DNA from 3 places in the Nostoc sp. DSM 114167 genome. Region 2 is predicted to be linked to each of the others. Evidence: riboswitches for the same ligand, from Rfam matches in the RefSeq annotation. Region 2 holds a riboswitch; each other region holds the start of a gene.
The links. A riboswitch is a leader RNA that binds a small molecule or an ion and turns the genes downstream of it on or off. The one in region 2 is predicted to bind cobalamin.
Positions count from the first base shown of each region.

Region 1: another riboswitch for cobalamin. It lies ahead of NSTC731_RS25830 (hypothetical protein); the one in region 2 lies ahead of NSTC731_RS31885 (DUF1636 domain-containing protein).
Region 3: another riboswitch for cobalamin. It lies ahead of NSTC731_RS31220 (energy-coupling factor ABC transporter permease); the one in region 2 lies ahead of NSTC731_RS31885 (DUF1636 domain-containing protein).

Region 1 is NZ_CP195116.1:6,062,910-6,073,663, reverse strand. It holds gene NSTC731_RS25860 (VOC family protein) at 188-598, opposite strand; gene NSTC731_RS25855 (GNAT family acetyltransferase) at 702-1,115, opposite strand; gene NSTC731_RS25850 (dienelactone hydrolase family protein) at 1,266-2,021, shown strand; gene NSTC731_RS25845 (sulfonate ABC transporter substrate-binding protein) at 2,333-3,379, shown strand; gene ssuD (FMNH2-dependent alkanesulfonate monooxygenase) at 3,397-4,533, shown strand; gene NSTC731_RS25835 (LLM class flavin-dependent oxidoreductase) at 4,723-6,090, shown strand; adenosylcobalamin-variant (AdoCbl-variant) riboswitch at 6,432-6,515, shown strand; gene NSTC731_RS25830 (hypothetical protein) at 6,577-7,008, shown strand; gene NSTC731_RS25825 (hypothetical protein) at 7,014-8,099, shown strand; gene NSTC731_RS25820 (precorrin-8X methylmutase) at 8,148-8,774, shown strand; gene NSTC731_RS25815 (precorrin-2 C(20)-methyltransferase) at 8,777-9,481, shown strand; gene NSTC731_RS25810 (ArsR/SmtB family transcription factor) at 9,563-9,889, shown strand; gene arsB (ACR3 family arsenite efflux transporter) at 10,085-10,754, shown strand, end outside.
Region 2 is NZ_CP195116.1:7,575,203-7,585,956, reverse strand. It holds gene NSTC731_RS31895 (hypothetical protein) at 1-324, opposite strand, end outside; gene NSTC731_RS31890 (alpha-keto acid decarboxylase family protein) at 738-2,414, shown strand; cobalamin riboswitch at 2,897-3,068, shown strand; gene NSTC731_RS31885 (DUF1636 domain-containing protein) at 3,091-3,507, shown strand; gene NSTC731_RS31880 (cobalt-precorrin-6A reductase) at 3,510-4,247, shown strand; gene NSTC731_RS31875 (PEP-CTERM sorting domain-containing protein) at 4,336-4,938, shown strand; gene NSTC731_RS31870 (inositol monophosphatase family protein) at 5,655-6,524, shown strand; gene NSTC731_RS31865 (GNAT family N-acetyltransferase) at 6,521-7,126, shown strand; gene NSTC731_RS31860 (2-dehydropantoate 2-reductase) at 7,237-8,217, shown strand; gene NSTC731_RS31855 (hypothetical protein) at 8,329-8,535, opposite strand; gene NSTC731_RS31850 (hypothetical protein) at 8,603-8,788, opposite strand; gene NSTC731_RS31845 (ABC transporter permease subunit) at 8,902-10,518, shown strand; gene NSTC731_RS31840 (amino acid ABC transporter ATP-binding protein) at 10,511-10,754, shown strand, end outside.
Region 3 is NZ_CP195116.1:7,437,339-7,448,092, reverse strand. It holds gene NSTC731_RS31240 (hypothetical protein) at 1-93, shown strand, start outside; gene NSTC731_RS31235 (energy-coupling factor ABC transporter ATP-binding protein) at 272-1,102, opposite strand; gene cbiQ (cobalt ECF transporter T component CbiQ) at 1,077-1,889, opposite strand; gene NSTC731_RS31225 (energy-coupling factor ABC transporter substrate-binding protein) at 1,886-2,188, opposite strand; gene NSTC731_RS31220 (energy-coupling factor ABC transporter permease) at 2,175-2,951, opposite strand; cobalamin riboswitch at 2,978-3,117, opposite strand; partial or broken gene NSTC731_RS31215 (hypothetical protein) at 3,382-3,474, shown strand; tRNA gene NSTC731_RS31210 (tRNA-Met) at 3,840-3,913, opposite strand; gene NSTC731_RS31205 (peptidoglycan DD-metalloendopeptidase family protein) at 4,079-6,412, opposite strand; gene NSTC731_RS31200 (tRNA (cytidine(34)-2'-O)-methyltransferase) at 7,207-7,668, opposite strand; gene gshA (glutamate--cysteine ligase) at 8,033-9,172, opposite strand; gene NSTC731_RS31190 (hypothetical protein) at 9,374-10,754, opposite strand, start outside.

The sequences.
Region 1 (10,754 bases), 1.5 Mb from region 2:
TCTTATACTTCACTCCTAATATGGTTTAGCGCATCTTCATACAGAATTGGTATAAGATGCTATATTTTTTTTCCAAATTTGTTGAACTCATCGACACCACTCGCCAGAACCTTGAAAACCATCGTAACTTCTCTACGAGACGCTGCGCGAACGTTGAATGGTGTCGATTGTTTTCACAGTAAGAATTTCAGGCTATCAAATCGATTGTTTGTCGCTGTGCAAAAGTACTCTTAACGAACTCTGCAATCTCTATACGATTCCCACCGGGATCTCGGAGGAAAAACCGCACGCATCCTGGAAGTGGTCGTCGATCGGGAATAATTTCTATCCCATACTCTTTTAGGTGTTCTTCAAAGGCGTTCAAGTTATCGACTTGGAAACAAAAATGCCGTCTTGATGCTTGGTTATTGGCGTTTTTCTCTCTACTAACGTGCAGTTCAATATCTCCCAATTTGTACCACGCTCCTGAATCATTTTTGATGACATCAGGTCTGGCAATTTCAGTCAATCCTAAAACTTTACTATAAAAAAACAGCATTGCATCCTCCACTTCCAGAGGATAGGTTACTTGAATATGATGAACTGCATTAAGCTTCATAAATTTTTCTCCTAATTTGGGTTAAATTTGGTATGCCTACAATCACCTTTTGCTGTAATCCTGGCGTATTTTTAAAGTTTTTCTGTTCAAACTCACCAAACATCTATACGACAAGCTTTCCCATACTGATGCGTTCTTCAATGAGATAGCCAAGTTTTCTATAAAACTCAACTACTTCTGCGTTGGAGACACGAACTTGGAGATTGATTTTGAGGCATCCCATCGCTATTAATACCTTCTCTGCGTGCTGCACTAGCTTGCTACCAATACCCTGCCGTTGATACTGAGGACTGACTGCAACTGTATATAGCCAACCGCGATGCCCGTCATATCCTGCCATGATAGTCCCTACAATCACAGAGTTAATCTCAGTAACGAAAAACAACTCTGGCTGTACAGCAAGCTTCTGACTGATTACCAATTTTGGGCTGCTGTGCGACGGGTTATTAGGAAACACCTCATCCCACAAAGCACTGACTAATTCAGCATCAGATTCTTGGTATGGTCTTATATTCATCTACATCTCTAAATCAAAGGACTTGCCTTTGCACATTGTTTGTGAAATACTACTCTTAAAACTACGGCAAATCGATATATTTTAAGTAGTATTGTACAAAAATTACCATAAAACATCGCGTCCTGAAAGCAATTACAGGCTAATCCTAAGATGACAAACACAGAAATTCGCACTGCTCAAGTTAAAGTTCCTAACGGAGATTTGCAAATTGATGCTTACTTGGCTGAACCAGCACAAAAGGGAACCTTCCCAGCCGTTATCGTGATTCAGGAAATTTTTGGGGTTAATATTCACATTCGGGAAGTTGCTGAGAAATTCGCCAAAGAGGGGTATGTGGCGATCGCACCGACTTTATTTCAACGCACCGCCCCCGGTTTTGAGGGGGGATACACTCCTGAAGATGTCCAACAAGGGAGAGGGTATAAAGAGCAGACAACAGCAGAGGAAATATTGAGTGATATTAAAGCTGCGATCGCTTATTTAAAAACTCTACCAAATGTACAAGGAGATGCGATCGGCTCTATTGGTTTTTGCTTTGGTGGTCATGTCGTTTATCTAGCTGCCACCTTACCAGATATTAAAGTTACAGCTTCTTTCTATGGTGGCGGGATTCCCAACTCAACTCCCGGCGGTGGAGAACCAACCATCACGCGCACTCCAGAGATTAAAGGCCCCATTTACGCCTTCTTTGGTCTTGATGACCAGGGAATCCCCTTAGAACATACAGAACAGATTGAGGCTGAATTGAAGAAAAATCAGATTACTCATGCTATCTTCCGTTATCCCGGTGCAGGACATGGCTTTTTCTGCAACCATCGCGCCAGCTACAATGCCGAAGCTGCCGCCGATGCTTGGAAAAATGTTCAAGAACTGTTCCAAAAGAACCTTCAGCTTCAAAAAGTTTAAATCTTGAGGTTACGAGCAATACAACACTAGAGGCGTACAGATGTGCGCATAGGTGTTAACTTAACGTGAAAGCCAGCCGAAAAAAAGCTTTTAGATATTGTCTGGTTCCCCTGCTCCGACTGGGAATGCTGTCCTAGAGGCTCCGCCTCCCTTGCTGGCGGCAGAGCTGCAATTGAAGAGCATTTCCAGCCCAGAGGCTAGAAACGAGATTTGACAAAGCTTTTAGCTTAAGTTGACACCTATCTCTACAACCGAACATAGGCATAGCCAAATAAGTCCAAAAGCAAATTAAAAAACAAAGTATCACGTCCATGATTCCCGTTTTCAAACAGCCACAAGTTAAGATTTTACAACGTTTTTCATTATTCCTTTTACCTGGATTATTAACAATCTCAACAACCTTAATTAGTTGCTCAGTCCAAACCCCAAATTCAGCAAATCAAACCACTGGTTTGAAAACCAAAGTTGTCCGAATGGGATATCAAAGTTCTGGGGATATTTTCAGACTTAAAGGATCGATCGAAAAACGTCTAAAGCCTTTAGGTATTTCTGTAGAATGGGCGCAATTTGCCGCCGGGCCACAACTGATGGAAGCAATGAATGTAGGCAGGGTTGATATTGGCTCTGTAGGCGAGACTCCCCCGATATTTGCCCAAGCGGCTGGCACATCTTTAGTTTATATTGCTAGTAATAAACCCAGTACTGGTAAAGGAAGCGGAATTATCGTTCAAAAGAATTCACCGATTCGGAGTTTAGCCGATCTCAAAGGTAAAAAAGTAGTTTTTCAAAAGGGTTCTGCTTCCCATTACTTATTAATAAAAGCTTTGGAAGAGGCTGGTTTGAAATATAGTGATATTCAAGCTATTAGCCTCCCTCCTTCAGAAGCCCGTGATGCTTTTATTCAAGGCAAAATTGATGCCTGGGTAACTTGGGACCCTTATTTAGCCGTGGCCCAAAAAAAAGCAAATGCTCGTGTTTTGAGAGATGCTAGTGGCATTTCTACTCAGGGCGGATATTACATGGCAGCGCGAAAATTTGCCACAGAAAACCCGAAATTAGTGCGATTAGTTCTTGAGGAGATAGATAACACAGGTCAATGGGCTGAAAAAAACCGATCGCAAGTTGTAAAACTGACTATTCCTCACCTCAAAATTGATGAAGATATTTTAACAACAATGGTTGAAAGGCGAACTTACGGTATAAGACCAATTACGCCTGAAATTATGGAAAAACAACAGAAAATTGCAGATTTATTTGCCAAAGAAAAAGTGATTCCTAAACCCATCAATATTAAGGAAGCGATGCTGACTAGCGAACAATATGCAGCGATAACACCGGAAACCATTAGCCAGAAATAGCGCCAGGAGATAAGAAAATGGAAGTTTTTTGGTATTTGCCGACCCAGGGAGATGAACGTTATTTAGGTACTACAATTGGCAGACGAGCAGCCACTTACCCCTATATGCAGCAAATCGCCCAAGCTGTTGATAAATTGGGCTATGGCGGGATGTTGATTGGTACCGGACAAAAACAAGATACTTGGATTGTCGCTACTTCATTAATTTCAGTTACAGAACGCTTACGGTTTCTTGTAGCCTTTCGTCCGGCAATTATGTCGCCTTCTTTAGCAGTTAGAATGGCTGCGACTTTTGACCAGATTTCTAATGGTCGAATTATTCTGAATGTTGTCACTGGTGGCGACACCAAAGAACTTGCAAAAGATGGGATTTTCTTAGATCGTGACCAGCGTTATGAACTGACAGATGAGTTTTTGACAATTTGGCGATCGCTCATGCAAGGTGAAGAAGTAACCTATAGTGGTCGCCATCTCAAAGTTCAAGGCGCAAAACTCCAATTTCCTCCCGTACAAAAGCCTTATCCCACCTTGTATTTTGGCGGTTCTTCAGATGCGGCGCTCCAAGTTGCAGCCAAACACATTGATGTGTATTTAACTTGGGGTGAACCACCAGAGCAAGTTGCCGAAAAGATTGCAAAAGTACGCCGATTAGCAGCAGAACAAGGTAGAACGGTACGTTTTGGGATTCGGATGCACGTCATAGTCCGCGAAACTACGCAAAAAGCTTGGGATGCAGCTAATGAACTGATTCAGTATGTCGATGATGAAACCATAGCAGCTGCACATCAGCGGTTTTCTGAATCGGAATCAGAAGGACAACGCCGGATGGCTCAACTGCATAAAGGCGAACGCCAAAACCTAGAAATTAGCCCCAACTTATGGGCAGGTGTTGGCTTAGTACGTGGCGGCGCTGGGACTGCCTTAGTCGGAGATCCAGACACAGTTGCAGCGCGGATGCTGGAATATGCCGATTTAGGAATTGATACCTTCGTTTTCTCAGGTTATCCCCATCTCGAAGAAGCCTATCGAGTCGCAGAATTACTGTTTCCTCGCTTACCAGTGCAAACACCAGGCATCGCATTACCGCAGCAGGTTGCAAGTACATTCAGTGAATTTGTTACCAAAACAGATTTACTCAAACCCCAGCCAGTGTAAGCAATTCAAAATCCAAAAACTAACGTGATTTAACTCATAACACCTTAGTACAACATTGCATAAATTCGGCAAAACTCTGCATTCCTCTGCGCTACGCCAGTTGCTACAACGCGGGGAACCCGCGCAACGCACTGGCTTAACTTTGCGTGCCTATGCGTTTAAAAACACTACGATTTTACAGACAAAAGTATGAGTACGAAAAAACCTCAACTTAGACTAGGCGCATTCTTGCCCAGTACTGGTCATCACGTAGCGTCATGGCGACACCCCGAAGCGCAAGCTAATGCTGGTTTGAACTTTCAGCATTATAAAAGGCTGGCACAGACGGCAGAACGCGGCAAATTTGACATGATTTTCTTTGCAGACGGTGTGGCTGTGCGCGATCGCAATCAAAGCGCCGACCTTTTGAGCCGAAATGGCAAACTCGTCCACTTTGAGCCTCTCACCCTGTTGTCGGCTTTGTCTGTGGTGACGGAAAACATCGGTTTGACGGCGACAGTATCGACTACATACAACGAGCCTTATCACCTCGCCCGCAAATTTGCATCATTAGATTATCTTAGCGGTGGCCGTGCAGGTTGGAATCTTGTAACTTCTGCTACCGAAGCTGAAGCGTTGAACTTCAATCGGGAAAAGCACATGGAACATACCCTACGTTATCAGCGTGCGAAAGAGTTTGTGGATGTAGTCACCAAGCTCTGGGATAGTTGGGAGGATGACGCCTTCTTACATGATAAAGAATCGGGTATTTACTTCGATCCCAATAAACTGCACGTTCCCAACCACAAAGGCGAGCATTTTTCAGTGCGTGGGCCGCTAAATGTGGCGCGTCCTATCCAGGGTTATCCGGTGATTATTCAAGCTGGGTCTTCCGAGGATGGTAAGAATCTGGCTGCACAAACGGCGGAGGTAATTTTCACTGCCCAGCAGACCTTGGCAGAAGCTCAGGCTTTTTATCAAGATGTGAAGGGGAGACTGGCTGAATACGGGCGCTCACCTGAGCATCTTAAGATTATGCCAGGTGTATTCCCAGTTATCGGCAAAACTGAGCAAGAAGCTAAAGACAAATTCGATCGAATTCAGGAGTTGATCGATCCGGTGGTCGGCTTAAATTTGCTTGGCTCAATGATCGGTGGATTTGACCTATCCGGCTATCCATTGGACGGGCCGTTGCCAGAGCTACCAGAGACTAACGGGGGTAAAAGCCGTCAGCAACTTCTGATTGACCTAGCTAAGAGAGAAAATTTCACGATTCGACAACTGTATTTGTCGATAGCTGGAGCGCGTGGGCATCGTCAGATTCTAGGCACACCAGAACAAATTGCCGATCAGCTAGAAGATTGGTTTGTCAATGGCGGGGCAGATGGCTTTAATATTATGCCGCCCTGGTTGCCGGGAGGATTGGATGAGTTTGTAGACTTGGTAATTCCTGAATTGCAACGTCGGGGTCTGTTCCGTACAGAGTATGAAGCACGAACCCTGCGCGAAAATCTTGGTTTACCTCGTCCAGTAAATCAGTTTAGCAAAGTTGCTACTCGTGAAGCGGCGATCGCCTAACTTTTTCTAAAGCAAGTTTTTCAGCAAAAAGGCTCAAGCATTCCCAATACAGTTAGGATAAGCATTTTGAACTCAGAATTAGCTTTGGGGAAAAGGGAAATGGGTTTGCGGTTAAAGGTTTTTTATTCCCCTTTCCCCTTTCCCCTTTAACCGAACCGTATTGCAAGCATTCCTGCCTGAGCCATGACTAAATTCAATTTATAGATTAGCTTCAAGAACTATATCTTGCGATCGGTAGTGGATAAGCTCAGTTAAAATTTATCGCCATAGTAATGTAAAATGATTATCTGGATGATGTCTGGTTGATATCTATAACCTCAACAAAGTCTAAATTACTAAAGCTGAGAGTTGGGAAACTCCGGTGAAATTCCGGGACTGTGCCGCAGCTGTGATGGGATGACCCAAGTCAGAATGCCAACTCTCAGGATGTCCTCAAGACACACTCACCGTCTACTCCCTGCGTTGCACGGGGAAGGAGTTCTAAAATTGGTTTCTGGATTTGCCACTTGTCCCGGCTTGTTTTATGCTACTCCTGCCGCAGATGGGATATTATCTCGCGTTAGAATACCAGGTGGAATTATTACTAGTCAGCAGTGCCGTGCGATCGCAGATATAGCAGAACAGCACGGTGGCGGCTATATAGATGTGACTAATCGAGCTAACCTGCAAGTTCGTGAAATCCGCACCGGGATAAATGCTGAGGTTCTGAAATACCTCCAAAATATGGGATTGGGTTCTGACAATACTGTTGTAGACCAAATCCGCAATATTATGACCAGTCCAACTGCTGGTATCGACCCGCTAGAATTAATCGATACTCGCCCTTTTGTTCAAGGTTGGGATGATTATATTGCAGCACATCCGGCGCTTTCGGGACTGTCGGCCAATTCAGCGTTTGCTTTGATGGTGGTGGGATAATTCAGGTGGGCGATCGCTTGAATGATATCGCTTTTGCAGCTGTCTTACTTAACGATAATGTTTACTTTCGGCTCTCTCTCAGTGTTGGTGAGAAGGGTCAACCCCCCAGCGATACAGGAATTTTACTACCACCAGAAAAATGTTTGCCCGTCTTAGCAGCTTTGGCAGATGTCTATCTAGCTTATAGTCATCATACTACGAGTAAGCGCCGGCCACGTTTGAGAGAGTTATTGAATACTTTGGGTTGTGAAAATTATCTCCAAGAAGTTGAACAGCATTTACCTTTTTCTCTTTTGTACACTGAAATCAGAAAAGACCTAACCCCCCAACCCCCTTCCCTTGTAGGGAAGGGGGAGAAATATCAGCATATTGGCATTCATCCCCAACGTCAGCAAGGCTTATTTTACATTGGTGTCGTCTTGCCCCTTGGTCGATTGGAAAGTAGACAGATGCGGGGTTTAGCAGATTTAGCGGCAAAATACGGTAGTGGAACTCTTAGGCTAACCCCTTGGCAAAATTTGCTCCTTACAGATATTCCTCAGCAATGGGTTGCTGATGTCCAAAGTGAAATTGCTTTATTAGAATTAGATTCCTCTGCAAACAACATCAAGGGTGGATTAGTTGCCTGTTCGGGAAAAAAAGGTTGCGCTGCTTCTGCCACTGACACTAAAAGTCATGCGTTGGCATTGGCAGAGTATCTTAAAACTCGCGTTACTCTCGATTACCCAGTTAATATCCACTTCACTGGCTGCGAAAAATCTTGTGCCCAGCACAGCAAAAGTGATATTACTCTCCTCGGCGTCACCATTGAGGCTGAAAATAGAACTGTGGAAGGCTATCACGTTTATGTTGGTGACAGCAATCAGAAATTCGGACGCGAACTATATCAATATGTAACTTTTGCCGAACTACCTGCATTAATAGGGCGGATGCTATATGTATATAAAATTCAACGCTTAAATTCTAATGAGTCCTTTGGAGAATTTGCTAATCGATTTGCACTGGAACAATTACAGCAATTATTTAATATAATCCCTCAATCAATTGCGAACAAAAAGATTCCCAACTTTTTAGAGAAGTCGGCAATCTAAGCCTTTTGATTTTTATATATTAATCCCAAATTTAAAATCCCAAATTGAATGCCCGACTATATCCGAGATGCCAACGAAATTTACCGTAATTCTTTTGCAATCATCCGGTCAGAAGCGAACTTAGATGTGTTGCCATCCGATGTAGCAAAAGTTGCTGTACGTCTAATTCATGCCTGTGGGATGACGGATATTGTCACTGAGTTGGGATATTCACCAACAGCAGTACAATCCGCAAGAGCAGCACTGGCAAATGGAGCGCCAATACTGTGCGATTGCCGCATGGTTGCCGATGGCGTTACCAGACGGCGGTTGTCTGCAAACAATCAAGTTATCTGTACCCTTAACGAACCAGAAGTACCAGAACTTGCCCAGCGTATGGGTACTACAAGGTCGGCGGCAGCTCTTGAATTATGGCGATCGCACCTGGAAGGCTCAGTAATTGCAATTGGGAATGCGCCCACAGCACTATTCCGACTGTTAGAAATCCTTGATGAAGGAGCGCCCAAACCTGCAATTATCTTAGGCTTTCCAGTGGGGTTTGTCGGTGCAGCAGAATCAAAAGCCGCACTGGCAGCAGATAGCAGAAATGTACCATTTTTAACCTTACACGGTCGGCGCGGTGGAAGTGCGATCGCGGCAGCAGCAGTTAACGCCCTGGCAACGGAGGAAGAATGAATATGCAACCCAAAGGTCGTCTCTATGGAATTGGTGTCGGCCCAGGCGATCCCGAACTACTGACTCTGAAAGCACTGCGGTTATTACGTGCGGCTCCTGTGGTAGCTTATCAATCAGCCACAGATAAAGAAAGTATTGCTAGAGCGATCGTGGCGCAGTATCTTCCTGGCAATCAAATCGAAGTACTATTTCACCTCCCCCGCGCTTTGGAACCAGAAAAGGCCCAGTCTATTTATGACCAGGAAATTCAACCAATCGCTGACCATTTAGCAGCAGGTCGAGATGTTGTAGTATTATGCGAGGGCGATCCATTTTTCTATGGTTCGTTCATGTACGTGTTCACGCGGTTATGCGACCAGTACGAAACAGAAGTTGTCCCCGGAGTTTCCTCGCTGATGGCTTGTCCGGTAGCCTTGGGTGTACCTTTCACATACTATACTGATATTCTCACAGTCTTACCCGCCCCGTTGCCAGCAGAAGAACTGACTACACATCTGCTGATGACCGACGCCGCCGCAATTATGAAACTAGGTCGTCACTTTACCAAAGTACGAGATATCTTGCATAAATTAGGCCTAGCATCACGGGCAAGATATATTGAGCGGGCATCAACATCACAGCAACGCATCATCCCCCTAGATGAAGTCGATCCAGCCGAGGTACCCTATTTCTCAATGATTGTGATTCCCACCAAGAATCGACTATAGACTGACCTTTTCTTTTTAGTTAAGGTATTATTTAACCGATGATTGAGACTTTACCATAAAGAAATACTTCAAGAAAAGTTGATGGCTTTTAATAGCACCTTCACTCCTGATACGATCGCTGCTGGCTTTCATGCCCTGTCTGACCCTCTACGGATTCAGGTATTAGAACTGCTGCGCTCTCAAGAACTATGCGTCTGTGACCTATGCGACCACCTGGGAACCACTCAATCTAAACTGTCTTTTCACCTCAAAACCCTGAAAGAAGCGGGTTTAGTTCGCGCTCGTCAAGAAGGGCGCTGGATTTACTACAGCCTCAATCTACCGCAGTTTGCTGCCTTAGAGCTATATTTAGCAGAATTCCGCCGTTTTAGCCCCATATTACCTATTCGTCCCCCCTGCGAACCTTAAATATTCATCAATTTTTTTTGTCATATTTTGTTTAATTTTAGTTTTATAGGCATTGATAAATCAATTTTTTTTGAAATGATGGAGATATACTCTTGATATAACTCACGAATTTTAGATTTTCAATTTTGGATTTTGGATTGAATAATCTGAAATTCCTGCTCAAAGCTCCTGCATTCATGTATGGGGTTAATTGTCATGAACAAAAAAACTTCAAAACGCCTCTCCTTTATTGACCGCTTCCTAACCTTATGGATTTTTTTAGCAATGGCGATCGGTGTTGGTCTAGGCTATTTCTTTCCTGGAGTAGAAGCCTTTATCAATCAGTTCCAGGTGGGAGCAACCAATATACCGATCGCCATCGGGTTAATTTTGATGATGTATCCGCCCTTAGCCAAGGTGCGGTATGAAGAATTAGGGGATGTATTTCGCAACGGAAAAATTCTTGGTGTTTCACTAATTCAGAATTGGATCGTTGGGCCAATTTTGATGTTTGTTCTGGCAGCTATCTTCTTACACAGTTATCCAGAATACATGACGGGATTGATTTTGATTGGATTAGCCCGGTGTATTGCAATGGTAGTTGTATGGAGTGACTTGGCACGAGCTAATACAGAGTACACGGCTGGATTGGTTGCCTTTAACAGCATCTTTCAAGTCATCTTTTATAGTCCTTATGCCTGGTTTTTCATTACTGTACTGCCGCCACTGTTTGGCTTACAAGGTAGTGTTGTTCATGTCAGTATTGCTGAGATTGCCCAAAGTGTGTTTATCTATCTTGGTATTCCGTTTTTAGCTGGATTTTTCACTCGTTACTTCTTAGTAAAGGTGAAAAGTAAGCAGTGGTATCACGAGGAATTTGTGCCTA
Region 2 (10,754 bases):
ATAAGCCCCTAAAACACCAGAAGCTGCTCCTAAAATTCCGCCAATAATATGGCTGCCAATATCACCGAGCGCAAAGATTTCAATACCAGTTAGATAATTAAAGGCATAACCAGCAATAAACCCAAAAGGTACTAACCAGTATAATAATCGCTTTGCTCCTTTACGAGCTTGTTGATTCGGATCAATCAGGTTGTAATCATCAGCACTTTTATAACCATTGCCCAAGATATCTACTTGGTTTGGAGATAAACCATCATTTGTTAAGGCAGAATAAGCTGCTTCTGCTTTTGATTTGTTTGGTAAAACTGCAATGAGGTAATTCATAGAACAAAATCCCACTAGATTATTTTCAAAAATTTTATCAACACTAGGCTATTTTCTAAGTACTCGTTATTTCGGCTAATTTAGTATTATTTTTTCATCGAGCTAAATAGAAAAATCAATTTTATATTTGAAAAATGAACAAACTAAATTGTACATATTAACTAGGACACCAAACCCTAGTCTTGAAAACATCTTTCTCAAGAACCACTTACAAGAAATACTTTTAATTCTTTAGAAATAACTATTTATCTTGATTTTTAACCTTCCGGTAGAAGTTCTTCTTAGATAAACGTCTATGATTATGCTCAGTTTTTAAGCTGAACGGCAAAAGTCACAATCCTATTCTTACTTCAGAGATACGCATCTAAGTTAAAGTTTTCATACTCTAAAGGGGTAAAATTTGGGCTTGGACAATGGCAAAGTTTACTGTTAGCGACTATTTATTGCTTCGTCTGGAGCAAATCGGCATCAAGCATATCTTTGGCGTTGCTGGAGACTATAATATGGAATTTCTCGACTATATTGTTAACCACGATGGCATCGAGTTAATTCCTACTTGCAACGAACTTAACGCATCTTATGCTGCCGATGGTTATGGTCGGATTAATGGTGTTGCGGCATTAGTAACTACCTTTGGTGTTGGTGAACTCAGTGCTATTAATGGTGTCGCTGGCGCTTATGCTGAACACGTTCCGGTTGTAGCGATTACTGGTGCTCCTGCAACTAAAATTCAAGCTCTTGGTTCACTTGTCCATCATACGTTTGGTACTGGTGATTTTTCAATCTTTGCCCGAATGTATCAACAGGTAACGGTGGCTCAAGCATATTTAACAAAGGAAAATGCAACAACGGAAATTGACAGAGTTTTAGGTATCTGTTTGCTGAAGAAATTACCTGTTTATATTTCCATACCTATGGATGTTGCTCTCACAGAGGTTTCTGCACCATCTGATTTGTTTATACCCCCTGTATTTCAGAGTGATGGCGCTACAATAGCAGAAATAGTTGATGTCTGTGTAAATATACTGGAAAAAGCTTCCCAACCTGTGATTATTGCTGATATTGGTGTAGCTCGTTATCACTTGCATGAACAATTGCGAGAACTGCTAACAGCTACCGGATACCCTTATGCCACGATGAACATGGGCAAAGGATTGCTAGAAGAAAGCCACCCCCAATTCATCGGCATATATAATGGTGCTGCCAGTGAGGAATCTGTTAGAAAACGTATTGAGCAAGCAGATTGTGTTTTAACTATCGGTGCTTTGATGACTGATTTCAACACAGGCAAGTTTTCTGCCAAACTCGATCCCAGCCAAACTATTGAAGTGCATGGGGAGTATGTAAAAGTTAAACATGCTTTATACAACAATGTCGCTATGGCAGATGTGCTTTCTGCTTTAAGCCAACGGTTGCAGCACCGCGATCCTCAAACGCTTTACTTCAAATCAGCAACAGAGAATTTAGATCCTGGTTTTATAGAGCCTATCGTTGGCGACTCTTCGGCACCGATTTCGCAGCAACATTTTTGGTATAGATTTGCTCATTTTCTCCAAGAAGATGACATTATTGTTGCCGAGACTGGAACTTGTTTGTTTGGCGCTTCTACCGTTCCTTTACCAAAAGGAGCTACTTTCGTTGGGCAAGTACTTTGGGGATCGATTGGTTACTCTGTTGGTTCATTACTTGGTTGTGCGTTGGCGAAGCCCACCGCAGGTATCGCTGCATCACAACGTCGCTCCATCCTACTAGTTGGTGACGGGTCTTTCCAAATGACTGCACAAGAACTTTCAACCATCTTACGCTATAATCTAAAACCGATTATTTTTTTACTCAACAATGATGGATATACTATAGAGCGTGATATTCACGGTGAACGTATGCCCTATAACGACATTCAACCTTGGAATTATCATCAGCTTCCTGAAGTTTTCGCTGGCAATGCCTGGGCAATTAAAGTTAGTACCGAATCCCAGTTAGACAAAGCATTACAAACAGCTCAACAAAACCATGACCAACTTGCTTTTATTGAAGTTGTCATGGATAAAATGGACAGCCCAGAGGTTCTGTTGAAAATGTTACAGCAATAAAGCAACATACTGGCTCATCAACTTACATCTAGTTCTCTACCTTGGCTTGATTTATTAGGTACAGAATACGGCGATGCTTTGTGTTGTTCCCTCAAAATTGTAGATGTCCACCCCTTAAGTTCTAACTGATACAGTTAAAGTAACGTGAGTTCGACAAGCCCTTTTTTGACCTCTCCCCCAACCCCTCTCCGACACGGAGAGGGGAGCCAAAACCCTAATCTTTCGTTGCTCCTCCCTTTGCCTGTGGGAGAGGGAGGTTGTCCGGGAGAAGTTCATCGAACTCCTAAGAAACAAGGCAGGAGGCAGGAGGCAGAAGTTAGAGGGGAAGAGGATTTGACTTGTTTCTTTCGCCCTTCCCGCAGGTGCGCCTCCGTTGGAGACTCACGTTAAAGTAGTAAAGATGCACAGTATTTTATCTGGTCGTCCAGTTTGAGCGTGAGCGCAAAGTTTGCTGTTTCGTATTCTCCGATAACCCTAGTGTATGATCGATAAGGTTATTCGGTTCTGGTGGGAGTCAGCTACCAGAGGTAACGGGGAAAGTTCGGTGCAAATCCGGCACTGTCCCGCAACTGTGAACTAATTTGAGATTCAGGAACTAAATCGAAAATCTCAAATTGAGTGAGTCAGGATGCCCGCCGAAATAGATTTATTAGTTTCACATATCTGCGAGGTACAGATGACTACGACTGTAAATATTTCCCCAACCAGTCCAATGGAAGTTGCTGAACATACTTTATTTGTTTGCAAAACCTGTGCCAGTGTTTGGCAAAATGGAAAACGCTTAGGTGAAAGTGGTGGTGAAAAACTTTTACACCAACTTCAGCAGCTGGCACAAGATTGGGAGTTACGAGATCGATTCCCGATTCAGGAAGTTGAATGCATGAGTGCTTGTAATCGTTCTTGTGTAGTTGCCTTTAGTGCCAAAGGCAAATTAACATATTTATTTGGTGATTTAGCCGTTGATGGGAGTGCGTCTGCGGTATTGGAATGTGCTAGTCAATACTATGCTAAAGCAGATGGTTTGCTGCCTTGGTCAGAACGTCCAGAAGCGATGAAAAAGGGGATTTTAGCAAAAATTCCACCTTTATCTTAATGATGCGCGTTTTGATTCTGGGTGGGACAGGTGATGCAGCAGAATTAGCTGCCAAAGTTACGACTATCCAAGGGTTAGAAGTAATCACCTCTCTAGCTGGCCGCACCCGCGAACCGTCAGTACCGCTAGGCGATTTACGGGTTGGAGGCTTCGGCGGTGTGGCTGGATTGGCTAGCTATCTGCGAGTCATGCAAATCGACTTATTAATTGATGCAACCCATCCTTTTGCTAGTCAGATTTCCTGCAATGCGGCAGATGCAGCAACGGAAGTTGGAGTTCCCCGTTTGATGTTAATCCGTCCGCCTTGGGAAAAAGAAAGTGGCGATCGCTGGATTGAAGTTGACAGCGTTGCAGCCGCAGCAACCGCGCTGCAAAATCAGTCAGAGCGAGTGTTTTTGACAGTTGGTAAACAGGAACTCGCCGCTTTTGCTCATTTGGAGAAAATTTGGTTTTTGATGCGGATGATTGACCCTCCTAGCGATGATGCTTTAGTACCGCCGGGGATCGTATTGTGCGATCGCGGGCCTTTTACCCTCAATAATGAAAGACAAATCCTGATTCAGAATAACATTGATACCATCGTCAGCAAAAATAGCGGTGGCGATGCGACAAAGCCCAAGATTATTGCCGCGCGAGAACTGGGCGTGAAGGTTGTGATGGTAAATCGTCCACCTGTACCGCCAGGGGAACAGGTTAGTAATGTTGATGCTGCTTTGGCGTGGTTATGCAATCGCTGTTAGTAAATAGCCAAGATTGATAATACTATCTTTCCTTCCGTATAATACACGGGAGCCTTCTACAAGATCCGCGATCGCAGTAACGACTTCCATGAAAAATCTAGCTTTATCTGCCATAACCCTCGTCACCACATCTGGATTAGTTTTCGGGACAATGCCATCTGCTTCTGCTTTAAGTTGGAGTTGGAATTATTCTGGTACTGGCATAGAGGCGAATGGTACTTTCACTACTAATGACACCCCTAATGATTTGGGTTTTTACTTAATTACTGGAATTACTGGTACGCGAAATGGTGAAACAATTACTGGTTTGCAACCCGCTGGGACTCCGATCCCAGGAAACGAACCTTTTAATGTTGATAATTTAATTAGTCTTAATACTCAGCAGTTAACAGGTGATGGTTTTGGGTATTCCACTTCGGGAGGAAACTATTCTAGTCCATTTTTTGCAAGTTTTTTGCCGACACCAGGTTATTTAGAGGTATTTTCTGCGCCGCCAATCATACCAGGTTTTGAAAATTTAGGATTAGAAGATAGTGAGTTACCTATTAGTTTTTCTGCAACTATAGTCACTGTTCCTGAACCTACTTCTATCCTGAGCTTACTCATTCTTGGTACTCTTGGCACATTTTCAGTACTCAAAGGCCACAATCTATCCAAATTTACTCAGAAGAAACTCGAAAAAGTTTCCTAAAACCATCAATAACAATTCAAAATTGTACCCTTATAGGGATCTTGCTACGCGTTTATGTGGCGGCCAAGATGCCATTGGTGTCAACTTAAGTTAAAAAGCCTTTTCAAATCTCGTTTCCAGCCTAGAGGCTGGAAATGTTGCTCTTGGCGGCTCTGCCGCCAGCAAGGGAGGCGGAGCCTCCTTGACGGCATTCCCAGTCGGAGACTGGGAACGAGACAATATCTAAAAGCTGGTTATAGGCTGACTTTCACGTTAAGTTGACACCAATGGCAAGATGCTCACCCCACAATATTGGATAATTTATTTCTTGGAGTTCCCTTAACAATGCAAGCCACCGCATTAACAATGCAAGCCACCGCATTAACAATGCAAGCCGACGCATTAACAATGCAAGCCGATGCATTAACAAGGCCGCCGATGCATTAACAATGCAAGCCGATGCATTAACAATGCAGCCGCCGCATTAGCATTGTAGGGTATGGTCAAATTTAATTCGCGATTATTTAATGAAATACTGTACTAAGTGTTGACGTTCGGTCTTAGACTCTTAAATTTACTAGAAAACTTGCGATTTTTCTATGGTTCATTGAAACATACAGATTAAAGTAATATAGCAACGGTGGTATCATTGCATCCAAATGATACCGTAATTTTGTCTAGATATAGAATTCTATCGCCTGCTGACGATAGACTATTTCTAAAAGGAGTTTGCTGCAATGTCCACAACACCAACTACTCGATTAATTTTAGAGACTTTACTTCCCCATCTGAAAGTAGCAGCAGCCTATGCCCATTTTCTACAACCAAAAATTGCTGCACTTCCTGCCAAAGAACAAGCAAACAACTTTTTTAGTGCCGCCCTTACTGATGCAGATGTGGCTATTCAAAATCTAGTAGAAGTAGTATTACTAGGAACTTTTCCAGATATTCGCTTTTATGGTGAAGAATATGAAAGTTCTAATAATACCAAATATTTTCGCGCTATCGAACTCGGTTCAGAAGGTGATTACTTAGTAACACTTGACCCGATTGATGGTACGAAGTTTTATATGGATGGACATTCTAATTATCAAATTATTCTCAGTATTCTAAATGCGGATGACTTTGAAGCCGTAATTGCCATTTCTCCTGCCCAAAACGTTTATTTTTACGCCCTTCGAGGTGAAGGTGCTTTTAAAGGCACGCTAGACATGAACTTAGAAGCCTGTGCCCCATTAGATATAACATCCGCCAAACCTTCTATTTTATTGGGGTGGGGAATGAATTCCATCGCACATTTATTAAAAGATCGATATAAAGTAATCGATATAGCGAATGATTACTCTAGTGATATTCAAATCCCCAATCTCAATGGTATTCTCAGTGGCGATTTGAGTGGGGCAGCGATTAAATCGGGCAAATTTCTTGATAGTGCTGCACTCGCTTTTATTGCAAAAGAGGCTGGCTGGATTGTAACTACTCTGGACGGTTCGACTTTACCGCCACTGCATACTTGTCAAAATTATAGTATGCCTGGATTGATTGTAGCTGCCTCAAAATCTGTTTATCAAGACCTGCTGTCAGCGCTGCAAAGCGTAGCTGTTTGAGGGTTAATCAATATCGGGTACTGTTACATTCACAGATTGATGTTGAAGGTAAGCTAGTCGAAGGTATTCGGTCTAGATCGCAAATGAAAATGTACTCTCAACGACTCTGTTTAGAACCACTAGAACCATATCATGCCGAACTGCTTTTTAATGGATTACAGAGTGCTAGTATATATAAGTTTATTGAAGATGTGCCGCCACAAAGCGTTCAATTGCTTCGCGATCGCTACGTGGTTTTGGCACGTCGTCAATCACCGGATGGAACGGAGATTTGGTTGAACTGGGCTGTCTGGTCTATTGTGGAGAAATGCTACGTTGGATATGTTCAAGCAACAATTACTATAGATAATAGTGCAACGCTTGGATATGTATTTTTCCCTAATTTCTGGGGAAAAGGTTATGCGCTCGAAGCGGTGAAGTGTATGATTAATTATTTAGTTGAGACATACAAAAATCTTGATTTTAGTGCTGACGTTGATGTAAAAAATCACCGTTCTATTGCCTTACTACAGAATCTAGGGTTTGTCAGATCGACATTTTTTAAAAATATTGAGTCTAACCAAGATGAATTCAACCACGAAGTACAGTACCGCAAACATTGATAGATAATTAATTCAGATAATACCACTTTCTATAAATCTCACCCCGCTTTTTGCTGAGGGTAAAAGCGACTGGATACCGTATTCCACGACTTAATAATTCTTTTGAACAAATGAAAATCTGTATTGTTGGCGCGGGTGCGATTGGTGGATATTTAGGGGCGAAATTGGCACTGGTAGGTGAAGAGGTGACATTAATCGCGCGTGGTTCTCATTTGGAGGCAATTCAAAAAAATGGGCTGAAGTTACTTATGGCAGATGGTTCTAGCCAAATTGCTACTCCATTTCTGGCAACTAGCGATATCCAGTCAGCAGGGGCGCAAGATGTAGTAATTTTAACTGTGAAGGCTCACAGTGTAGCCGCGATCGCACCTTTTCTCCCAGCACTCTACGATGCTCAAACAATGGTGGTGACAGCCCAAAATGGCGTTCCTTGGTGGTACTTTCGTCAGCATGGCGGTGAGTTTGAAGGTACGCGGATTCAATCTGTCGATCCAGATGGGATTATTGAAACTAGTATCGGTGCTGAACGCGCCATCGGTTGTGTTGTTTACCCGGCAACTGAGATAATTGAACCAGGTGTAATTAAACATATTGAAGGCGATCGCTTTACTCTGGGTGAAATTAACGGTAGTAAAAGCGATCGCATCCAATTATTGGCACAAACTTTAAAACAGGCAGGATTCAAAGCACCAATCCGCAATCAAATTCGCACGGAAATTTGGATCAAGTTGTGGGGAAATGTGGCATTTAATCCGATCAGTGCCTTAACTGGCGCGACTTTAGAGGATATTTGCCGCTATCCCCTCACCCGCGAACTAGCAGGGCAAATGATGAGTGAAACTCAAGCGATCGCAGAAAACTTAGGTATAAAATTTGGCATCACTTTAGAACAGCGAATTAATGGCGCAGAAAACGTTGGCGCACACAAAACCTCAATGTTACAAGATATTGAAGCCGGACGCGCTACGGAGATAGATGCGATCGTTGGCGCGGTGGCAGAATTGGGAAAACTTACTCAAATTCCCACACCTTATATTGATGCAATTTATGCCAGCGTTAAGCTGCTGGAAGCGACTAAAGTCAGAATTTGACAGTCCCAAAGTTTTCATGGGATTAAGGGACTTCCAAGTAATAAAATATCACAATATTTCTTGTGGGATGAACATCTTGCCAGTGGTGTCAACTTAAGCTCAAACTCCCTTTCAAACCTCGTTTCCAGCCAGAGGCTGGAAATGCTGCTCATTGCGGCTCTGCCGCAAGTCTTGAGGCTCTGCCTCAACGACGAACATCCCCAGTCGGAGACTGGGAACGAGACAACCGAGACAATATCTAAAAGCTTGTTCTCGGCTGGCTTTCACGTTAAGTTGACACCAATGGCATCTTGCCCGTCCTGTGAATTGGGCGCTCATGTTGCCCACCCCACAAGATTGAATAATTTATTGGAGTTCCCTAAGCAGAGACTTTACCATGCATTAATTAGGGCTTGTAAGTCGATGCATTGGCATAACAAGTCGATGCAATGGCATAACAAGTCGATGCAATGGCATAACAAGTCGATGCAATGGCATAACAAGCCGATGCAATGGCATAACAAGCCGATGCAATGGCATAACAAGCCGATGCATTGGCATAACAAGCCGATGCAATGGCATTGCAGGGCAAGAAGTAGGGAAATATTTAGAAAATTTGTGTGTACACCATAGCCATTCAGCGGACATGATATCACAGGTATTATTTGCTCGATTGATGTAGCAGTTTAAGGTGCGGAATATTTTATGAAGAAAAAAAAAGGATGGCTATTAGACCTCTTGCAAAAGTTCTTTTTGCAAGAGGTGGGAAAAGGGAAAAGGTTAAAGGGGAAAGGGAAAATAACAAACCTTTCCCCCTTTCCCCTTACCCTTTTCCCGACTTTTGCAAGAAGTCTATTAACGATACTGGTTGTAGCAGCAGTAGGAATCAGCATCATCATCGGACATAGTAATTCTCTAAAAGCTGCCTCACCTTTAGGGAAAGACACGCTGACGATGATTACTTCCCCAGATTATCCTCCTTATGAGTTTTATGATACAAAAGGAGGCGATCGCCAAATTGTTGGCTTTGATATAGATATTGCCAAAACCCTTGCTGAAAAACTAGGGTTTAAACTTCAAATAATGGAATCCGATTTTAATGGATTAATCCCTGCACTCCAAGCAAATCGCGCTGATTTTGTCATGGCTGGGATGACTCCGACTCCAGAACGTCAGAAAAATATTGATTTTTCAATTATTTATTACGAAGCTAAAGATACTATTGTCGCTCCTAAAGGTAGCAATCTGAAGCAGCCCCAAAACTTATCAGGAAAAAAAGTTGGGGTGCAACTAGGAACGATACAAGAACAAAATGCTGAGAAAATTGCTAAAAAAGTTGCGGGTATTCAGCTAAAGCAACTCAACAAAGTGCCGGAAGTAGTTCAGGAAATCAAATCTGGGCGAATTGATGCCGCAATTGTTGAGGATACCGTCGCGAAGGGATTTGCCCAAGCTAACCCAGATTTGGAATTTAATACTATTCCCTCAGAAGAGGCAAGTGGATCGGCGATCGCTTTTCCTAAAGGTTCTTCTTTTGTAGAACCGTTTAACAAAGTCCTTCAACAAATGAAAGACGATGGCACATTGCCTAAACTAGTAACCAAATGGTTTTCACAGAATACCGCCGCCAATTCTGCATCTTCAACTCCTGCTAAAGGCGGATTGAATCTCGACTTCACCAGAATTCTTCCCGACATTCCCTTTATTCTGCGGGGAATCCCATTAACTTTGTTGTTTACCCTATTATCTGTAACCTTGGGGTTAATTTGGGGAACAATCCTGTCTCTGTTAAAAATTCTCGGCATCAAGCCGCTTACCTGGGTTGCGAACGCCTACACCTCTGTTTTTCGAGGTACACCTTTGCTATTACAGTTGGCGTTGGTTTACTACGCAACACCCCAGCTTACAGGCTATGATATTTCTGCATTGGAGGCTGGGGTGCTAACTTTTACCCTGAATTCTGGCGCTTATATGTCGGAAACCATCAGGGGTGGAATTCAAGCGGTGGATAAAGGACAAAGTGAAGCGGCGATGTCTATGGGTGTTCCCTATTGGTTGATGATGTGGGATGTGATTTTGCCCCAAGCATTGAAGAACATTCTCCCCGCATTGGTAAATGAAACTATTGGACTACTCAAAGATTCCGCGCTGGTATCAACGATTGGGGTTGTGGAAATATTACGCAGCGCCCAAATCGTTGGTGCAAACAAATATATTTATTTTGAACCACTGCTATTTGCAGGGTTAATCTACTATGTTTTGGTAATGGGTATGACCTTGGGTGCATCCGCTTTAGAAAGGAGGTTACGGGAAAGTGAGTAATGTAATCATTCGCACGGAATTCTTATCTAAATCCTTTGGCAATCTCGACGTACTCAAAGATATTTCCACTGAGTTTTACCAAGGGGAAGTGGTTGCCATATTAGGCCCTTCTGGTTCAGGTAAGTCTACCTTTCTGCGATGCATAAACTTGCTAGAACAACCCACCAGAGGCAGAATCTACTTTCACGACCAAGAAATTACCAATCCCAAGGCCAACATTGCGAAAGTACGCCAGC
Region 3 (10,754 bases), 140 kb from region 2:
GAAATTGAATTAGGCAAGTTTTTTACTAACCTTTTAATTGCTGTAGGAGTAACAGGAATCCTTTGGGGAACTTTCTTCAGCAATTTGGGATAAGCAATTGTATAAGCGTGTTCAATCGAATAAATTCGCTTGAAGTTTTGGTAAACAAAACCAAGACTTCTTTTAAATATATAGTGATGTCTGAGTTTGAGGCTTGTTTCTGCTTCAAAAAGATTTAAGTCCTGATAGAAGCATTGTCTTTCATTATTGAAATTCTCTAACTGTAAAATTATTAAAAATTGCGAAATAATTCTACTATTCGTTGTTGCACTCGTTCTCTAACTACTCCTGACTCAGCAGATAACCCATTAAATAACATCTCATATATCAATGGTATGCCCAACTCTAACTCTTCTAAAAGTGTACGCTGGCTAAATATATCTTGGGGTTTGCCTTCTAAAATCAGTCGCCCTTTATCCATAACAAAAATCCAATCCGCCCACCGATAGACTAAATCTAAATCATGAGTTGCCATTATTAAAGTAGTGCCATCTTGATGAATTTTTTTCAGAGTTGCTATCAAATTACGAGTATGTTTGACATCTAAATAGGCAGTAGGCTCATCCAGCACTAATAGTTCTGGTTGTAGTACCATCACATCTGCAATAGAAACTCGCTTTTTTTGTCCCAAACTCAGATGATGTACTGGTCTTTGGGCTAAAGTAGTTAGTCCAAATTCAACTAATGTTTGCTCTACTCGCTGTTGAATTTCCGATACTGGTAAACCCAAATTACACAAACCGTAAGATATATCTTCTTCAACAGTAGAAGCTACTAATTGTTGTTCTGGATCTTGAAATACTAACCCGACATTTTGCCTTAATTTAGCCAGATAATTCCGATTATAACTTAACGGTTCACCACGCCACCGAACAATTCCAGAATCAGGTTTATATAGACCATTAGCTAGTAAAAATAATGTTGTTTTACCACAACCATTCTGACCAATTAACGCACATCTTTTACCTAATGGAATGTTCAATGTTACACCATTCAAAGCTGATTGTTGTGCGCCAGGATAAGTATAATATACCTGCTCAAATTGAAGTAAATATTCCTGCATTCCGCCAAAAGTCCAATCCTATTAATACTACACAGCCGAAAATCGCTTCGATAATATACCGTAATTGAGGACGATAGCGACTCTGATGCCAAACTCGAAATTCACCAACAAAACCTCGTGCTTCCAGTCCCAGAGAGAACTGACTATATCGTTCTAAGGTTCGCTGTAATAGTTGTCCGATTAGTAGTGCTAAACTTTTCATTCCACTACGCCAAGTTCGGTAGCCACCACGGGAATTTTGTGCTGTCCATAATTCATTGGCTGTGTTCAGCAGGATGAAAATAAACCGATACATTAGCAATAATAAATCGGTTAACAGCACTGGGAATCGTAAGTAACGCAGAGTTTGTAATATCTCTATGAAAGGGACGGTCAACATGAGAAAATATAAGCAAGAAACAGAGGCTAATGCTCTGGTTAAAAGTCCCAATGCTTGGATACTGCCACTATGGCTGATATAAATATAGAAGTGTCCGAGAGTCAGTCCATACCACGAATCTAATTTGACGCTTTGTAAATCAGGAATGGCAACTCCATTTACCATCAGGGCTGGTAAACTCGTCAAACAAAAAACTATGGTGAACGTTAACAACCGAAAATAAACTCCAGCCGGAATTCTTGCATAAATTACTGTCCAAATACTCATCCAAACTATGATTAAAATTTGTACTAGCGGATGGCTGGCAAGGGAAATAGCAAGAGTAGTAAATGCAAAAATTAGTTTATGTTCTGGTGGCAATCTCCGGAGTCTATTGGTATAAGCTAAAGTGTCTATTTGCAGGCTCATTCTTCACGTTTTTGTTGTTGGGAACGTCCTTTATACAACCCAATTGCATAACCGACTACTCCAGCACCTAAAGCTGCTTGTGAAGCAAATAATAAACTTTCTATTTCCCCACTAGCTGGTTCAAAAAATGATTTAAACCAGGGTTTATATCCAGGTTGGATTTCAGTAATTGCTTTTTCGGCTTTGTCATCGGAACCTGTAAATTCGCCACCACGGACAAATATTAACGGTGCAACTGCTAAAGCTAATACAGCTACTACCAACAGCCAGTTACTCAACCCTTTTTTAGACTGATTCATTTCTTTGGGGTTCCCGTTTGATTAATTTCAGCAATTCCAACTCTTGAGGATTATAAGATTGCAGCCAGTTCCACACCAATACAGTTAGCAACCCTTCACTAATTGCTAAAGGGACTTGAGTTATGGCAAAAATCCCGGCGAACTTGGTAAATGAAGCGAGAAACCCACCAATAGGTGCAGGAAAAGCTAAGGCGAGTTGGATAGAAGTGATAACGTAAGTGAGTAAATCTGCGATCGCAGCTGCTAGAAATATCGCAATTTTTTGTTTACCACCCAACTTGATTGTCAGATTATATATCCAGTAAGCGGCAAATGGCCCAGCGATCGCCATTGAAAAAGCATTTGCTCCCAGCGTCGTTAAGCCGCCATGCGCTAGTAACAAAGCTTGAAACAACAATACTAAACTACCCAAAACCGTCATAGTCAGGGGGCCAAACAGCACCGCACCTAACCCCGTCCCTGTAGGATGAGAACAGCTACCCGTGACGGAAGGGATTTTTAATGCTGACAGCACGAAAGTGAAAGCACCAGCCAGGCCTAGTAGCAGTTTTAGCTGTGGGTTAGCTTGGGTAATGCGAGTCAGACTACGCAATCCTAATAAAAAAAATGGTAATGCCACAATCCACCAAAAAATCGCCCACTGCACTGGTAAAAAACCTTCCATAATGTGCATAGCGTAGGCGGGCTTGGGTAAACCAACTACTAGATAAAAACTAATAACTCCCATCAGGCTTAGACTGACTAACGCCTGTTTTCTTTTCATAACCTGTACCTCGCAGATTTATGTAAACGAATTGATTCTAACCGGCGGGCATCCTGACTCACCTATTTTAGGTTCACAGTTGCGGGACAGTGCTGGATTTTCACCAGACTTTCCCCCTTGCGTCCGATGGCTGCTCCCCATCAGAACCGATTGGAGTAACTATATCACTATTACCAATTTTGAACAGCGATTTTTTCTTAATACAGCTGCCGCAATACGGTTCAGTTAAGGCTCAAACAGTTGTAAATTAGGTATTGCTTCCAAAAATGGAAATCAAGTACGGTGTATCTGAAAGAATTCTCATTAATGTATTACAAGATACAAAATACTGAGATATTCAAAGCAATAGAGATGGCTATTCCAGCAACTTCAATCGAAGAAGCGATGCCTTCGGCAAGCCGCTAAGAGCGTCTACGCTAAAACTAAGGTCGAAGAGGAACGTCATCGCTCGTTACCAGCACAACTGGTAGTTTGCTTGATAATAACAATGAGCCTGTGGTCGAGAGATGCAATGCGGGATGTACCTATTTTCAGGAGTGTCAGCTAAATGTAAAGATAAATATTTCTGATTAGTATTAATAATCAAACTATAGTAAATCTTAATCTTATATCATGTCCGGCTAATCACTTATGATTACCGGATCTGTGCAAAAATCCCAAAAGTCTCTTTCCCCCTGATCCCAGCAAGAACTGCCCTCTAAATGATAAGTCTTCAACCGGATATGATATTAAACGACCTTTCAGGGCTTCAATTCCAACTTTCATGACTATCACGCTGTTGAATGAGCATAGTCATTTGATAGTCAAAAGAGGCTTATATAGCAATTCAGCTCCCTAGTACTACAAATGCCTAGAAGCTGAAACACTTATATTATCTTACTTTTAAAATGGCTCAGGTCGGAGTTGAACCAACGACCCCAGGCTTATGAGTCCCGTGCTCTAACCAACTGAGCTACTGAGCCATGTTTTTCAAAATCATTAACTACTATAGCATATAAATTTGCTCAAGACTAGTCTGTTTTGCAATTTTGTTAGAACTTTCATTCTTATTGAGGTAATAAAAGTAGAAGAGGGAGGTAAACTCCCTCAACTAACAAAGCAATGATTTAGTTAAAGACAACTAAGAATTACAGGCGTTGTGGTAGAAAGGCTATTGGGTTAACAGCACCCTTGCCTGATGGATGAATTTCAAAGTGGCTGTGTGGGCCAGTGCTGTGACCAGTAGTACCCATTAAAGCAATTGTTTCTCCTTGATGTACCTGTTGACCCGGTTGCACCAGAATCTTGCTGTTATGAGCATAGCGAGTGCTGCTGCCATCAGGATGATGGATTTCGACGAGGTTGCCGTAGCCACCATTGTTCCAGCCGGCTTTTTCTATCGTACCGTCAGCTGAGGCAACAACTGGCGTGCCAGTGGAGTTAGCAATATCAATTCCCTTGTGGGGTCTTCCCCAACGCATACCAAAGCCAGAAGTGAGAGTACCCTTCGTTGGCCAGATATAAGCCAAAGTTGAACTAGATGGAGGAGGCGTAAGTTCGTCAATGGGTCTGGGAAGATATTGATCCACTGCTGCCAAAGGCGGTAATACCTGTGGAGAAACTGTGGTTCCTCGCATCTTTCCTAAAGAGTCAGAGGCATTTACTTTTCCAGGAGGCGTTGCCACCCTTGTCGCAGATTGAGTCCGAGAGGGAGTCCACTGGCTAGCAGAACCTAGATTAGGCAAGAATTCTGGGTTTACTGCTTCGGTAGGGCGTACAGTAGTACGCAATTGGGGCTTAGGCTGAACGCTATAGTTAGCCCGAATCGGTGTCGGAACTGGAATTGGTATTGCTACACTATTTGGTCTAGATGCAGAGTTAGGTACACTGAAATTATTGGGCGTAGAAATAGGAGTGAGTATAGCAGCATTATTTGCTTCGATCGCTGCTGCTGGCACAACTAAATTACCAGACTGTTGAGCGCGATATTTCTGCTGTAATCTCTGGATTTCCGCTTGTAAGCCCCGCAAACGGTCATTATTGTTATTGTTTACCCTTGCTACCCTATTTACTGGTGTCTTCGGCTGTTGCATTTCGGCAAAAGCTTGTGGCACTGGAATATCACCACCGACGCCATTAGACTTAGCTGTCGGGGGGGCCGTTTCTAAGTCGGTTGCACTATTTGCCTGAATCTGTACAGTTACCGGTGCAGGGACGGCAACGCTACTGTTGTCGGCAATAGTTGGTGATGGTGAACTAGGTAGATATGAGTTAGCACTACCAATATTCAAAGGGGAGGTAGCAACATTAGGAGTTTTGCTAGACTCTACAAAAGTCGGCTGATTCGCTACAGTTGCCTCAACTTTAACGGTAGGAATTTGAACCGCAGGAATTTGAACCGCAGGAATTTGAACCGCAGGAATAACTAGTTTTTGACTAATTCGCAGTTCATTGGGATTATTGAGGTTATTTGCTTTAACTAGTTCTGATACTGAAGTGTTGTATCTGCTGGCGATCGCTGCTAGTGTATCTCCAGGTTTAACTTCATAAGCTGTATGCGTCGAGGAGGCAATCACTATTGGCGCCGATGGTACAGATGCAGTGTCTCTTGGCTTCTGTTTTAACTTCGATACCAGGTTCGCTTGGCTTGCATCGCTAGAAGTATCTGACTGGACTGCTAATGCAGTCTTCTCAACCACAGTTGTCGGCTGCGCCAATTCTATATCAGCTTGTGATAAATTTTTGGTCTCTCCAGACTGCAACTGCGCCAGACTCTTTCTTAAGCGGTTCGATTTTTCTTGTAAGCGATTTAGTGCGAACTCTTGTTGCGCCTTAAGTTGTGCATTTATTTCACTGTTAACTGCGGTTGACGTTGCCACTGTTTGTGGCTGGGCAGTTAGTGATGTATTTGTACTATCAACACCATCAGCACTATAGTCAGACAGCTTATTGACTGTTGGAAAACTAGTTTCGGCTAAGGTATTGTTCAATCCCTGTGCCATTTTGGGCTTCAGGTAAGTAGAATTTTTATCACCTGCTGTTGTTTGAGAAAACGTGTTTGATGCAGGAACTTGCAAAGATATTCCACTTGCCGCGACTTGCCATTTAGCTTCAAGCCCAGGCACTTGTGATACTGCCGTTGGTTCCACGATTACAGGATTTTCCGGCACGCTCGCTGATGAGACTGCTTGGGACTCCAGCTTTGTGGAGGCAAATTTCACTTTGGTGTCAGGAACAGCAGGAATCGCTGAAGTTGCCTTTTGGCTACCTACTGGCACCGCTGCTTGGGCTTGATCGCTTTGTCGAGTCACCAAAAGGCTGGTTGCTCCCATAGAGATTGCCAAGCCAATCATCGCCGCTTTTGTCCGCACCCGGCTGTTCACTTTTGGATTCATCACATTTAGCAGTTCTACCGGGGCATCATCGCTGCTAGGGGTATTGTTCAACACAGCTTTTACTCTCTTTTTCAATGCTCGTTTCAAAGACGACCTCCTTACGATCACTAGCGCTTAACTAACCTCGATTTTTCAGTTGGATACTAGTCAATGATTTAGATCGCAACAAATGATAGATCGAGATCACATTCACCAGAGATGCTTACGCAAGATTAACCTGCTTCTCTGATTTAGACAAGTTCACATCTGTTTGCAAAACTTAAATTTTGCTGTGTTTACTTGTCCGAACCACTCCTAACACCACTTAGGACGAGATTTTATTCTTTACCATTATCCGCGCTTGTCTTGCGTCAATCACGGGGACTGGACAAATTATTTGCCAAGTCCAAGTCGCTGCTAAAAATTAAATTGCGGCGACTTCTGGAAAAGTTATGCCCCCTGCTGTAGATATCTTCAAGATATTTCTACCCCATCCGTCTTCTCAACACGAGACTTTACGTTGATTATTCCCTAAAAAACAACCGTATTAACTATCGGCTACTTTTGGGCTAATTTCTGTCCTCGATCGAGCAAAAATAGCTCAAATGTAATACATGACTGGATTTTAGCAATTTCGTTCCTAGTTTAGGATGTTTTAAATTCATCAAAATCTATCATTCAAATTTGGCAATATCCCAAGTTTTATATACAAATTTCTTATAATAACCTTACTATACTTGTAAGTATCTTCCACTACATTTCGCGAATAAACCCATTTTTTGGTATATTGTTTTACATATTATTGCCATCATCAAGAAAATTTTTACAGTCACAAATAAATCGTCTAATAGGTTTATGGAAAGCTTATAAGTAAATACACTTATAAGCAGTCATGTAAACAACTATTCTAAATAGCCTAACTGGCGACGGGTTTCAAATAAGCCTATTGCTACACTCACTGACAGATTCAAGCTACGAACCCCTGGTTGGCTCATGGGAATATAGACGGTAGCATCGCAATCTGACAGAATTGCTGGTGGTAAACCCGTGGTTTCACTACCGAACAGTAGCCAATCATCAGGTTGAAACTGAAAGCTTACATAATTACAATTTCCATTAACCGTATAACCCAACCATCTGCCGCCACGCCTCTGATGTACGGTTTTAAAGGCTTCTAGTGATTCGTGATAGTGTAGTTTGACATAAGGCCAGTAATCTAAACCGGCTCTTTTGAGGTAGCGATCGCTAATTTCAAACCCTAAAGGCCCCACCAAATGCAACTCTGTACCTGTAGCTGCACAAGTACGGGCAATATTACCTGTATTAGGAGGTATCTGCGGGTTAACTAAAACTACCTGAGGCATTATCCGTACAATTTAGGTATTGTATAAAAAAATTTATTGTCAATGTTAAATCTACCAAAAGGTAGAGGCTATTCATAGGTTTTGTTAATAATAATCAAGCATCCTCTATCGATTAGATTTTTAAAAGGAAGTACAAATTAGCCCAGATCAATGCCTGAGAGGATATTTGGCTACAATCGGGAAATATTAAGTTTTGTGTAGACAAAGTAAGTGCTTGTGTCTTTTAGGGCTGGTAGTGCCTGCAATAAAATCTACCATTTGTATGAAGACGGGAATGGGGAATGGGGAGTAGAGGTGAGGGGATGAGGGGACAAGAACATAAACAAAGTGTTTTCTCAATGCCTAATCCCCAATGTCTTTTGAGTTAACCCAGCAGCGACGAACATAATTTGTCTTCGAGTTCGATTTCGCGCTCTTGGGTGGCAATAATAGCCTGAGTGATGACGCGCTGGGTGTCAAAACCAACTGCGTGTAATTGCAACCACTGTTGAGCTTCATTGCCTTCGCGGAGGATTTTGTGCAAAGGGGAAAGGAAACAGCTAAAACCTTGTTGCTTGGCGATCGCCCAAACATCTTGGTAAATTTCGGCAATCCAATCTCTGGCTACAATACTTCTGCCATCTTGCCAATGCCTCAACTGAGCATCAAGACTACCAGCAGCAGCAGCAGCTTCGTTGTCAGCAGTCAGGGTGACAAGTTCTTCAGCAGAGAAAGTGCTTTGGGTTAACGGATCGATGCTGGGATTTTCGATTATTTGCAACAAACGCGCTTCTAATAAGGCAGTAATAGCTAATAAGGCAATGGGATCTGTGACTAAATCGCAAATTCGTAGTTCTAGGCGATTCAAGTCATAAGGACGGCGATCGCCATTTGGTCGCACCGATGCCCACAAATGCCTTACATTCTGCATGGTTCCGGCAACGAGTTGATCTTCCACCCACTGGATATGATCGGCGTGGCTGGCAAATAAGGGCACATGGCTGGGCGTTTGTGGGAAAACGCCCCAACGTGTGGAATGATAGTCGGTAGCTTTGCCATCCAAGAACGGAGATGAGGCGCTGAGAGCGAGAAATAGGGGTGCTTCCATACGGATTACCCGACACGCCCGCATCAATACTTCTGGGTCGCTGATGCCTATATTGATGTGTACGCTAGCGGTGACTACTTTCGTGCCGTAGGTGTTCTCAATGTAGTCATGATAGGGGTTTGCTGGATCGGAACGCACAAAGCGATCGCCCCCACCCAAAGATAAAGTACTCCCTGGTATTAAGGTGTAATCGCCCAAACGATTGAGGTAGTTTCGCAACTCCCGCCGGGGACGCAGCAAGGCACACAACAAATTTTCGTAATTATGGGATGGTTGAGTTATGTACTCGACGTTGCGGCTATCTGGTTCGCGCATAAATCCATCCAAAGCCGCAACAATTTTGTCGGAGAGACCGACGATTTCACCTTGAGGCGTGCCCGTGTACATCTCAATCTCAAAGCCTTTTAATAAGACCACCTTGTTCTCCTCGGCTCTCTCTACCCATAAATTGTATCGAACAAGACGAATCTCTGGATCTATCTTTAAGTCAATCAAAGGTTAAGAATCATTTAATTGACAATCCCCGCCAAATCAAGACGGTATATTTCAGACGGCATATTTCTCGATTGTCTTTGATAAATTATTACTATTGAAGTATGAAAAATATCCCAGTGCGGGTTAAGTGCGGTACAAAATAAAATGATTGCGTGAATCACTCTCTTGAACAATATTGAGACGTATAAACTGCGCCCATACTTCATCATTAAGTAAGTTTAAAGCAGTTTCAGCATTATTAATTGCGATCGCGCCGATAACTTTCCGCCATCCCTGTTGCAATTGCTCAATAAAAGCTTCTTCAACAGAAACTTGACTGAGTAACGAAAGTGCAGTTTGAAAACTTGTTGAATCACCTGATAGGTTTTTCGATTTTAATCCCTGTAGTGCTACATTTAACCATACAGGCAAAAGTTCAAACCAATTATTTTTTTGTATCTCTTTGAGTACAATATCTTCCATACCTAGCGCACTCCAGATACATAAAGACTCTACAGCCAATTGAGAATCACGGTTTTCGAGAGCATTTTGCCATAATTTTTGAGCGTGATTTTGGAAGCGATTAGCGAGAAATTCATAAGCTTCCTGGACTTGAAGGGGAATTGTAACTTTATAAACTGACTCGTCTAGTGGTAGGTAATTACCGCGATCAGATAGCCACTTATGAGAGCCGCAAAGATAGATTTCTCGATCGACTATTACTTCTTTGACATGGGAATCTCCCAAACAAAAAACCTGTACGGATGGTAACCCATCGGGTGTTTTTATCGCTCGAAGTTTTTTTTCCACTTCTGGTGGAATTGGTTTATCTTCATTTTCTAGTTGCTGCGTAATTCCATATCCAATTAAAATCCATACTCCGCGATTAGCTAATTTCTGTAATAGAGTCAGAAATTTTTCATTAACAACTGCTTGATTCATCCAAGGAGAATAAATCAGAACTTGGCTTTTCGCCGAATTTAAAACTTCTAAAAAAGCTTGGCTAATTTGTCCATTCCGTAGCTGAATTGCTTGACCTACTACTGATTTTTTAGAAGTTTCTAGAGCCTTTGTGCAAATATTTTTGAGTCTAGCTTCTATTTCAGTATTTTTCAGCTTGAGAATGGTTTCACGTTCATAATTGATGGTTGCAATTGAAAATTTACATAATTTTTGCAAAGAGATTTTTCCTTCACTATGTAGCATTTCTAACCAATTGGATGCTGACTCTAAGATTTGTTTTCCATTTCTTATTTGAATACTCAATTTATCTTCAAGGGCATCAAATATAATGAAAATCGATATCTTTCTCCAAATTTTTTGAGTTGAAGCTAGCACCTTACAGGAAGTGACAATTTTTCCCTCTTCTGGAACATGAAGTCCTAAACCTGAAGCTTGAATACTTTTTTGGATTTCCTCAAGAGGTAAGGAAGCAATATCAGCAATTGTATTATCAATATTTATAAAGTCTGCCAAATCAGGCAAATTTATTACTGTCTCATTTAAGGATTCAAATTGAAAGGTT